DNA from 4 places in the Lysinibacillus sp. AR18-8 genome. Region 1 is predicted to be linked to each of the others. Evidence: riboswitches for the same ligand, from Rfam matches in the RefSeq annotation. Region 1 holds a riboswitch; each other region holds the start of a gene.
What was found. Region 1 has a riboswitch for thiamine pyrophosphate ahead of BFM98_RS04860 (ABC transporter substrate-binding protein). Riboswitches for the same ligand answer to the same signal wherever they lie in the genome.

Region 1 (2,205 bases):
CGAAACCTTTGAACAGCCAAATACGTATGTTTTCACAGCCACAAAAGATGGCCAAATTAAGCGCTCACCACTCGCAGACTATGCGGTAACGCGTTATTCAAAGCCAATTAAAACGATGAATGTCAAGGCTGGTGATGCGATGATCTATGCATCATTTGTGACTGATGACGTGGAGCTGATGCTCACAACGGATACAGCCTATGCGATTCGTTTCCCAATGGAGGAACTACCTGTGACAGGTGTGAAAACAGGTGGTGTGAAAGGGATCACACTAAAAGATGGAGAAGCCTTAGTTGGAGTCAATGTATTACAGCCTGATGTTACCCAATATGTAGTGATTGTGACACAGCGTGGGGCCGTGAAAAAAATGAATGTCGCTGAAGTTGAAGTAGCAAGTCGTGCAAAACGTGGACTAAAAGTATTAACAGAGTTAAAAGCAAACCCTCACCGAATTGTGGCAGTTGTTCAAGCAACAGACGAGGAGCAGGTTGTGATTGAAACTGAAAAAGGTGTTCAAGAGATGATTGACGTACAAGCATTGTCTCGTGCGGATCGCCATTCCAATGGTTCATTTAAAGTGGATATTGCAACAGATGGAGCAATTTCTCATGTTGTAACAGCCAAAAAAGAACAGAAACCAAGCTAAATGCATGCCCAGTCTCTAAGGAGTACTGGGCTTTAAGCTCTATTCCAAAATAGCACCTTGTCATTTAAGTGAAACTATGGGTATAATAATCATCGAAAAGTTCATAGCGAAAGAATGTAGGGGGGCTAGTAATTGCTAGCTGAGATTGTGTCCGATAGACGCTGACCCTTTGAACCTGATTTGGCTCGTACCAGCGTAGGGAACATCTATTCAAAAAGCAAAGTTTTGAAGATTGATTGCAATACGTCTGGGAGGAATCCTAGGCGTTTTTTTATGTTTTCAAGCAACAGCTTGCCAACATTGTATACGCTTTCTTCTGGTGACAACATTCATTCATGAACACTTTCATATTACAAACTGGGAGGCTTTCGCATGAAAAAATGGTTTTTTATTTTATTGGCAGCACTATTGACATTAGTAGGCTGTAGTGACAAGGATGACAAGCAGGCTGCAGACAAGCTGAAAAAGGTGTCTGTGGTACTGGATTGGACGCCGAATACAAATCATACAGGACTATATGTTGCCAAAAAACTCGGTTATTTTGAGGAACAGGGTTTAGATGTTGATATTATTATGCCTGGTGAGGCGGGCGCAGATCAGCTTGTTGCTTCTGGAAAGGCGGATTTTGGCGTGAGCTATCAGGAAGGCATAACACAGGCACGAGTACAGGATGTGCCGCTGGTCTCCATCGCAGCAATTATACAGCATAATACATCTGGCTTTGCTTCTATTGCTTCAAAGAGCATTACATCGCCAAAGGATTTTGAAGGTAAAACCTATGGTGGTTGGGGCGCGCCATTAGAGCAAGCCGTTTTACAATCACTCATGCAAAAAGAAAAGGCAGATATTAATAAGCTAGATATCGTCAATGCAGGGGATTTAGATTTCTTCACAATGATGGAAAAAGATATAGATTTTGCTTGGATTTATTATGCATGGACTGGGATTGAGGCTGAGCTGCGTGGGGAAAAGATTAATATGCTATATCTTACAGATTATAGTGATCAATTGGATTATTATACGCCAGTTTTAGCTACAAATGAAAAAATGATACAGGACAACCCGGATGTAGTCAAAGCCTTTGTGGCAGCTGCATCGAAGGGCTATGAATACGCAATTGAAAACCCAAGTGAAGCGGCTGATATTTTAATCGAAGCGGCCCCTGATTTAGATAAAGCGTTAGTGCATAAAAGTCAGGAATGGCTGGCTGATAAATATCAGGATGATGCCAAGCAATGGGGAGAGCAAAAGCTTTCTGTGTGGGAAAATTACGCGAAATGGATGTCTAGCAATCAAGTATTAGAGGGCGAATTTGATGCGAAAAAAGCCTTTACTAATGATTTCTTACCTAAAAAGGAGGCCAAATAAGATGGCAAATTCATTAATCAGTGTACAAATCATTCCGAAGACAGAGAAATATGAAGATGTTATACCATATGTCGATGCAGCAATTGCGGTGATCGATGCTTCTGGGGTGAAATATGAGGTACATCCATTGGAAACAACGATGGAGGGTGAGCTTTCAACATTGCTCCAAATCATTGAAAAAATGAATGAGA
Region 2 (2,205 bases), on a different contig from region 1:
AGCAACATCATAGGCTTTCATAATTTCACAGATTTCCTCAAAGTGTGTATACAGGAAATTCTCTTGATGATGATATAAACACCACTGTGCCATTATAGAGCCACCTCGAGATACAATACCTGTCACACGATTTGCTGTTAGTGGTACATAGCGTAAAAGGACACCTGCATGAATGGTGAAGTAATCTACACCCTGCTCGGCTTGTTCTATGAGAGTATCACGATAAACCTCCCACGTTAAATCCTCTGCTACACCATTTACCTTTTCTAAAGCCTGATAAATTGGCACTGTTCCCACTGGCACTGCAGCATTTCGAATAATCCATTCTCTAGTTGTATGAATATGTTTACCAGTCGATAAATCCATAATATTATCTGCGCCCCATCGAGTTGCCCAGGTCATTTTCTCAACTTCTTCTGCAATGGAAGAAGATACAGCAGAATTCCCGATATTCGCATTGATCTTTACATGAAAATTACGCCCAATAATCATTGGCTCTGCCTCAGGGTGATTAATATTAGAAGGCATTATAGCACGCCCAGCTGCAATTTCTGAACGTACAAATTCAGGATCCATATTTTCACGAATTGCTACAAACTCCATTTCAGGCGTTATAATTCCCTTTCGTGCATAGTGAAGCTGTGTCACATTTTTACCTTTTTTAGCACGCAAAGGCTTTCTCTCCAACTCAGGGAAGACATTTTCTTGAATACGCGGGTCATCAACATGACGAAAGCCATTATCCTCCGGTTTAATGGAGCGTCCCTCATATGCTTCTACATCCCCTCGCTCTTGAATCCATGCATTTCGTAAGGCAGGTAAACCTTTCGTAATATCTACTTGGTAGGCTGGATCTGTATAGGGCCCACTCGTATCATATACTCGAATAGGAGCATTTTCTTCATTTCCAAAACTGCCTGTTGTCGGACTTAATGCAATTTCTCGCATAGGTACTAGAATATCTGGGCGTGATCCTTCCACATATACTTTTTTGCTTCCTTCAAAGCTGGACATAATGGTAATATTCTTTTCACTAATTGCTGACATGAGCTACTTCTCTCCCTTAAATTTATTTTGATATAAGGACCGATTCTAGCTCACCCCAACAATCCAAAAAATAAAGGCCGAATCCAAAATAATTATTTGGATCCGGCCACGAATGTAAAGGTCTATTGATTGCATACTCTGCAATAGCTTCTTAACTTTCCCACGCTGGTATGAGCCAGATCAGGTCCAAAGGGTCAAGAAACTTCGTAGCGTTTCCCTCTCAGCCTGACTCATCAGACTCCCCTAGTTAATACTATTTAGTTTGATGCTAGTGTAGCAGATAATACTAAGAGATGGAAGTTATTTTTTATCTTACTAGGTAAATAATACTTCTGCAAAATAGATCACAATGGTTACAGTTATACAGCTTACAATGGTTGAAAATAAAACAGCTTGCGCGGCTGTTGCTGATTCTACATCATATTCCAATGCTAGACTAGAACTATTGCGGGATGTTGGAAAAGCACTAGCTATAAACAGTGATTGTGCGACGACTCCATCTAATCCCAATATATAAATAATGGCCAATGCAACAGATGGTCCAATAATTAATCGCGTAAAACAGCTGATAAAGACGGTTTTATTAAACATTGATTTCATCTCTAATTGTGATAATTGCGCACCTAAAGTAATTAGAGCCACAGCAATAAATCCATCTGCCACATGTTCTACTGGTATTTTGATAAACTGTGGAATACCGATATCAAAATAATTCATAGCGACACCTATAATCAGCGCATGAATAATAGGCATTTTAAAGAAATCCTTGATGATTGTCATACCTGACTTTGTAGAAGAAATTAAATTGTATAAACCATATGTATACGTAGTCATATTTTGAAAGATTACGAGCATGACCTGAATGGCTACTCCAATAGGTTGCGTGGCAAATATCATTTGAGCCACTGGAATACCGTAATTACCCGAGTTAATGAGCACAACACTATTTTTAAAGACAGCTGCCTCTGTTCTAGCTAAACCTAACCCTTTTGCCATAAAGTGACTGAGTATCATTTGACTACCGATAAAGAGTACAATAAATAATCCGACCTCTCCCAGTACAGTTAATTCCACATGTGTTTCATATAAATTTACAAAAACAGCTGCTGGCATAAAGCAATATGTAATAAGCTGAGACAATGCTTTTAAATTAAAGCG
Region 3 (2,205 bases), on a different contig from region 1:
CAGTAAGTGTCTCTGCCTCGGGTATATTGGGCGTAACAACCGTAGCAAGTGGTAATAAAGTTGAGCGTAAGGCATCGATAGCTTCTTGCTGTAATAGGCTTTCCCCACCTTTTGCAATCATCACCGGATCAACAATCAGCGGAATGTTTAGCTCCCTGATCTTGTGTGCAATTGCTTTGATAATTTCTGAGGAATAAAGCATTCCTGTTTTAATCGCAGCGATTGGAAAATCTTCTACTAAGGCCTCTAATTGTTTTTTTATAAAGGAAACGTCAATAGGGCAAACACCTGTTACACCCAAAGTATTTTGAGCAGTTAGAGCAGTAATAACAGAAGTACCGAACACTTCTAATTCCTGAAATGTTTTTAAATCAGCCTGTATACCCGCGCCACCACCACTATCTGAGCCAGCGATTGTTGTTACAATATGCATGAAGCTGCACCATCCTTTGATAAGCGATGTATAGCATTGAGTAAGGCTATTTGAAAATCACCAATGTCTGCAGTAAATGCGGATGCCAGTACACCTGCTTTTTTATAGTAAGTAAGTGTTTCTGTTAATTGTTGGTAAGGATTATGGCTTACACTATAGGCTGCGCCACAAATTGCGCTAAGTAAACAACCTGTACCCGTTACTTCCGTCATTTGTGGATGACCACCAGCGATCCATTGGCTATGCTTGCCATCAGTTATAAAATCGCGTTCTCCTGTGACAATAACAATGCATTGATAGCGTTGAGCCAATGATGTGGCTTCTAATTCCATAGCGATAGTGCCATGACCACTATCAACACCTTTTTGTTGCCAATTTACACCAACTATTGCTGCTAGCTCGCCGAGATTACAGCGAATCACGGCAAAGTGTATGTTTTCCAGTAAGTATTTTACGGTTTCCTTACGATAAGTTGTGGCTCCAACTCCGACAGGATCTAAAATAACAGGAATACCAAGTTTATTGGCTTTTTCACCTGCTAATAACATGGCACTTTTTGTGCGATCATTAAGTGTTCCAATATTAATTAATAATGCTTGAGCAATGGCCACCATCTCCTCTACCTCTTGGTAGTCATCGGCCATTACTGGTGAAGCACCTATCGCTAATAAACCATTTGCTTGAAAATTTGCCACTACATAATTGGTTATACAATGGATAAGTGGTTGCTGTTGACGAATTGTTTGAAAAATCATTGTAGTCCTCCTTTAGGGATGGACGTAAGCATGCAAAAAAGGCTCTTTTTGTGTAAAAATGCACGAAAAGAGCCTTTCATCTGAAAACGATGTTTATTGCTCCCTACGTCAGTATTAACTAACAGGTTCAAAGGGTCAGGTTTTACCTTCTCAACTCTTACGAGTCCCCCTGCAATCTTGCTTTTAGTTGACCAAAATGTACCATACTTTTCATTTGTATTCAATAGCAAGTTTTCCTATAGATAAAATGTGACCGATGCCATATAGGAGGGTATGATAGTTGTCATGACTTTACCGAAATTAAGCACAAACCATTGAAAATGCTGAAAAAAGAGTTTTATAATGTGTCATAACAAAAGGGGGCAATTGCCATGAAAAGACAAGATTTAGTTGCACCAGAATGGTATAACATAGTAGAAGAAATTGAAAAATATGCTCAGGATGCAGCCAAAAATGCTTTAATCATTTATGAAGAAAACCAAGACATCCAATGTATTACATATGCACATTTATTGGAAAAAGCGAATCAAGCAGCACATGTATTCACCAAGCAAGGTTTAAAGAAAGGTGATGTCATTTTAGTAATGGTACCACGTTCGGTTGAAGCATATATTGTGTATATTGCTGCATTGAAAGCGGGTTTAACTATTATTCCAAGTTCTGAGATGTTAAGAACAAAGGATATTGAGTATCGAATTCATCATGCAAATGCTAAAGCAGTTATTGCATTTGAACCCTATATTGAACAGTTCGATAAAGTGGGAAATTTACAAGACATACTGCAATTTGTCATAGGGAATGCACATGAACCTTGGCAGAACATACTTGAAAAAATGAATAATCAACCTACAACCTACATAAATCCTATCCCAACAAAAAGCACAGACAATGCATTTTTAGCCTATACAAGCGGAACAACAGGAAATCCAAAAGCAGCAGTGCATACGCATAGTTGGGGCTATGCTCATTTACGAACAACAGCACCACATTGGTTGGGTGTACAAGAAAATGATATTG
Region 4 (2,205 bases), on a different contig from region 1:
TAACAGTTAACCCATTAGCATTTGCCTCGCGTTCAACAGCTTTACCAATTTGATTTAATTTAGATCCAGCCTTTACCTTTGTCATTGCTCGATCAAAGGCACTTTTAGCAACACGGCAAAGCTTTTCTTTGTCCTCATAGCCATCACCCACAACAAATGAAATACCTGTGTCAGCAAAATAGCCATTTAAAGAGCCTGAAACATCAATATTTACGATATCTCCCTCTTGAATAACACGCTTTCCTGGAATACCATGTGCTACTTCTTCATTGACGCTAATACATGTATACCCTGGAAAATCATATTCTCCCTTTGGTCCTGAAATAGCGCCAGCCTCTGCAAACATGCGACCAGCAATTTCATCAAGCTCAAGTGTTGTAACACCTGGTTTTGTGGCAGCTTTCATTGCTTCGCGAATTTCAGCACAAATGCGTCCTATTTTTTTAAAAGCTTCAATCTCTTCTTGCGTTTTTACAATCATGTATAACGTCCCTTTCATCTAATATCTATTCTTTAATATAACATAACTTTTTATGCGTATAACGATAAACGCTTTAAATATTGTATGCTTTCCTACTTTGCAAAGTGCTAAAAGAGTTATTCACGACAAAAAAGTCCCTCCACTCACGTGAAGGGACTAGCATTAAGCTTTTCTTTGCATTAATTGGGGAGCGGCTGTGAATAAAAGAACACCAACGACAGCCGTTAAAATGGTTGCTGGTAGCATATATGTACCATTGTAGATGATGGAATAGATCCATGCATTCTGGTCACCCGCATATTCGGCAAAAAATACAGCACCAGCAATTGTATGTGCTGTGTATCGTAAGAAGCCCGCGATAACGGTACCTATGATTATATAAAGTGCCATTTTTGTTTTGTTCATATGTTTAGCAGCGTCTAACACTGGTCCACGTACAACCGCCGCTAATCCTACAACAGTAAAAGCAACACCATAATCTAGTAATCCTTGTAGCCAGTGCACGATATAAGAACCAAACATTGTTTGCATAACACCCACAAGTAGTCCCGTAGTAAGACCAGCTACTAAGCCCCAGCGAAATGCTATTAACATAATCGGTACCATAACAAGACTAACTGAGCCGCCTTGTGCCCATACTTTAAAGGAAACCTGATCCAGTACGAGACCTATCGCTGCAAAAATCGCAATCTCCACTAGCATTAATAGTCTTTTTTTGTCCATACATATTCTCTCCTTTGTTCCGATGTAGGATACAAGAGCAGGAATAGAAAAGCGCTGATATGTCTCTTTCTGACACCTTTTTTCCTTTACGGACGAAAAAACGATGTCAGGACAGAGCCTCACATCGTACAAGTGTCGGTTTCTATCCACATCCCTACGCAAGCGTTAACTTACAGGTTCGAAGAGTCAAGGCATTACGTGCCCAGTCTCAGCTGACATCATCAGCTCCCCTTGTGGTCGTTACATCTGAATTTATTTGAACACTCTCATTGTACGCAAAGGATTGAAGGATTACAACCTTCCATACATCATTTTTTTGAAACTTTGCTGTTTTTCATGCGTAAATATTTAAAAAGGAGGTACAACTATGGAGAATCAAAAAATTTTAGCTGCCTTTAGTTATCTTAGTATTTTCTTCGCCCCTTTTATCGTTCCATTAATTGTATATTTCGTGACAAAAGACAGTGATGTAAAAAGCCATTCGATTCGTGCACTTGTCTCTCATTTAATACCCTTTGTTTTTGGCATTCTATTCTTTATTGTCTTTGTTTTTTCCACATTTAGTTTAGATCCAACCTCCAGTAATAATACAGTGATGATTATTTGGTTTGCTTCATTCACCATCTATGCTCTCGTCTCACTAGGTATTGTGATTTGGAATATAATTCAGGCTGTTCGTGTTATCCGTTAATGTTTTATTTTTAAGTGAAACAGGTAGTAGTAATTGTAAAAGGAGCTGTTTTGGGATGAAAGTATCAAACGTTGTAAAAACTGCCGTTAAGTTAGCACCTATTGTTATTCCTATCGTAAAAAAAGTAATGGCTGCAAAAAAGGGCACAACGCCTACAACCACAACTCGAAAAAAATAAAACGGAGGCGTATTCCTTTTAGAGGAAATACGCCTTCGTTTTATTTCACTTCAAAATGGGTTTGACTATGGCCATTTAATGTTTTTTCCACATGTAAAACTGCTGGCATCGCAGATTTCAATTCAGGCACAT

Region 2: another riboswitch for thiamine pyrophosphate. It lies ahead of thiC (phosphomethylpyrimidine synthase ThiC); the one in region 1 lies ahead of BFM98_RS04860 (ABC transporter substrate-binding protein).
Region 3: another riboswitch for thiamine pyrophosphate. It lies ahead of thiM (hydroxyethylthiazole kinase); the one in region 1 lies ahead of BFM98_RS04860 (ABC transporter substrate-binding protein).
Region 4: another riboswitch for thiamine pyrophosphate. It lies ahead of thiT (energy-coupled thiamine transporter ThiT); the one in region 1 lies ahead of BFM98_RS04860 (ABC transporter substrate-binding protein).

What each region holds. Positions count from the first base shown of each region.
Region 1 covers NZ_MDGU01000006.1:32,970-35,174, forward strand. The annotation lists gene parC (DNA topoisomerase IV subunit A) at 1-646, shown strand, start outside; TPP riboswitch at 755-865, shown strand; gene BFM98_RS04860 (ABC transporter substrate-binding protein) at 1,019-2,014, shown strand; gene BFM98_RS04865 (thiamine-binding protein) at 2,016-2,205, shown strand, end outside.
Region 2 covers NZ_MDGU01000025.1:45,726-47,930, reverse strand. The annotation lists gene thiC (phosphomethylpyrimidine synthase ThiC) at 1-1,047, opposite strand, end outside; TPP riboswitch at 1,188-1,302, opposite strand; gene BFM98_RS17875 (AEC family transporter) at 1,363-2,205, opposite strand, start outside.
Region 3 covers NZ_MDGU01000014.1:109,563-111,767, reverse strand. The annotation lists gene thiD (bifunctional hydroxymethylpyrimidine kinase/phosphomethylpyrimidine kinase) at 1-433, opposite strand, end outside; gene thiM (hydroxyethylthiazole kinase) at 421-1,188, opposite strand; TPP riboswitch at 1,272-1,369, opposite strand; gene mbcS (acyl-CoA synthetase MbcS) at 1,560-2,205, shown strand, end outside.
Region 4 covers NZ_MDGU01000030.1:80,811-83,015, reverse strand. The annotation lists gene map (type I methionyl aminopeptidase) at 1-481, opposite strand, end outside; gene thiT (energy-coupled thiamine transporter ThiT) at 644-1,204, opposite strand; TPP riboswitch at 1,339-1,446, opposite strand; gene BFM98_RS19760 (magnetosome magnetite crystal formation protein family) at 1,572-1,895, shown strand; gene BFM98_RS24475 (hypothetical protein) at 1,951-2,073, shown strand; gene BFM98_RS19755 (AAA family ATPase) at 2,114-2,205, opposite strand, start outside.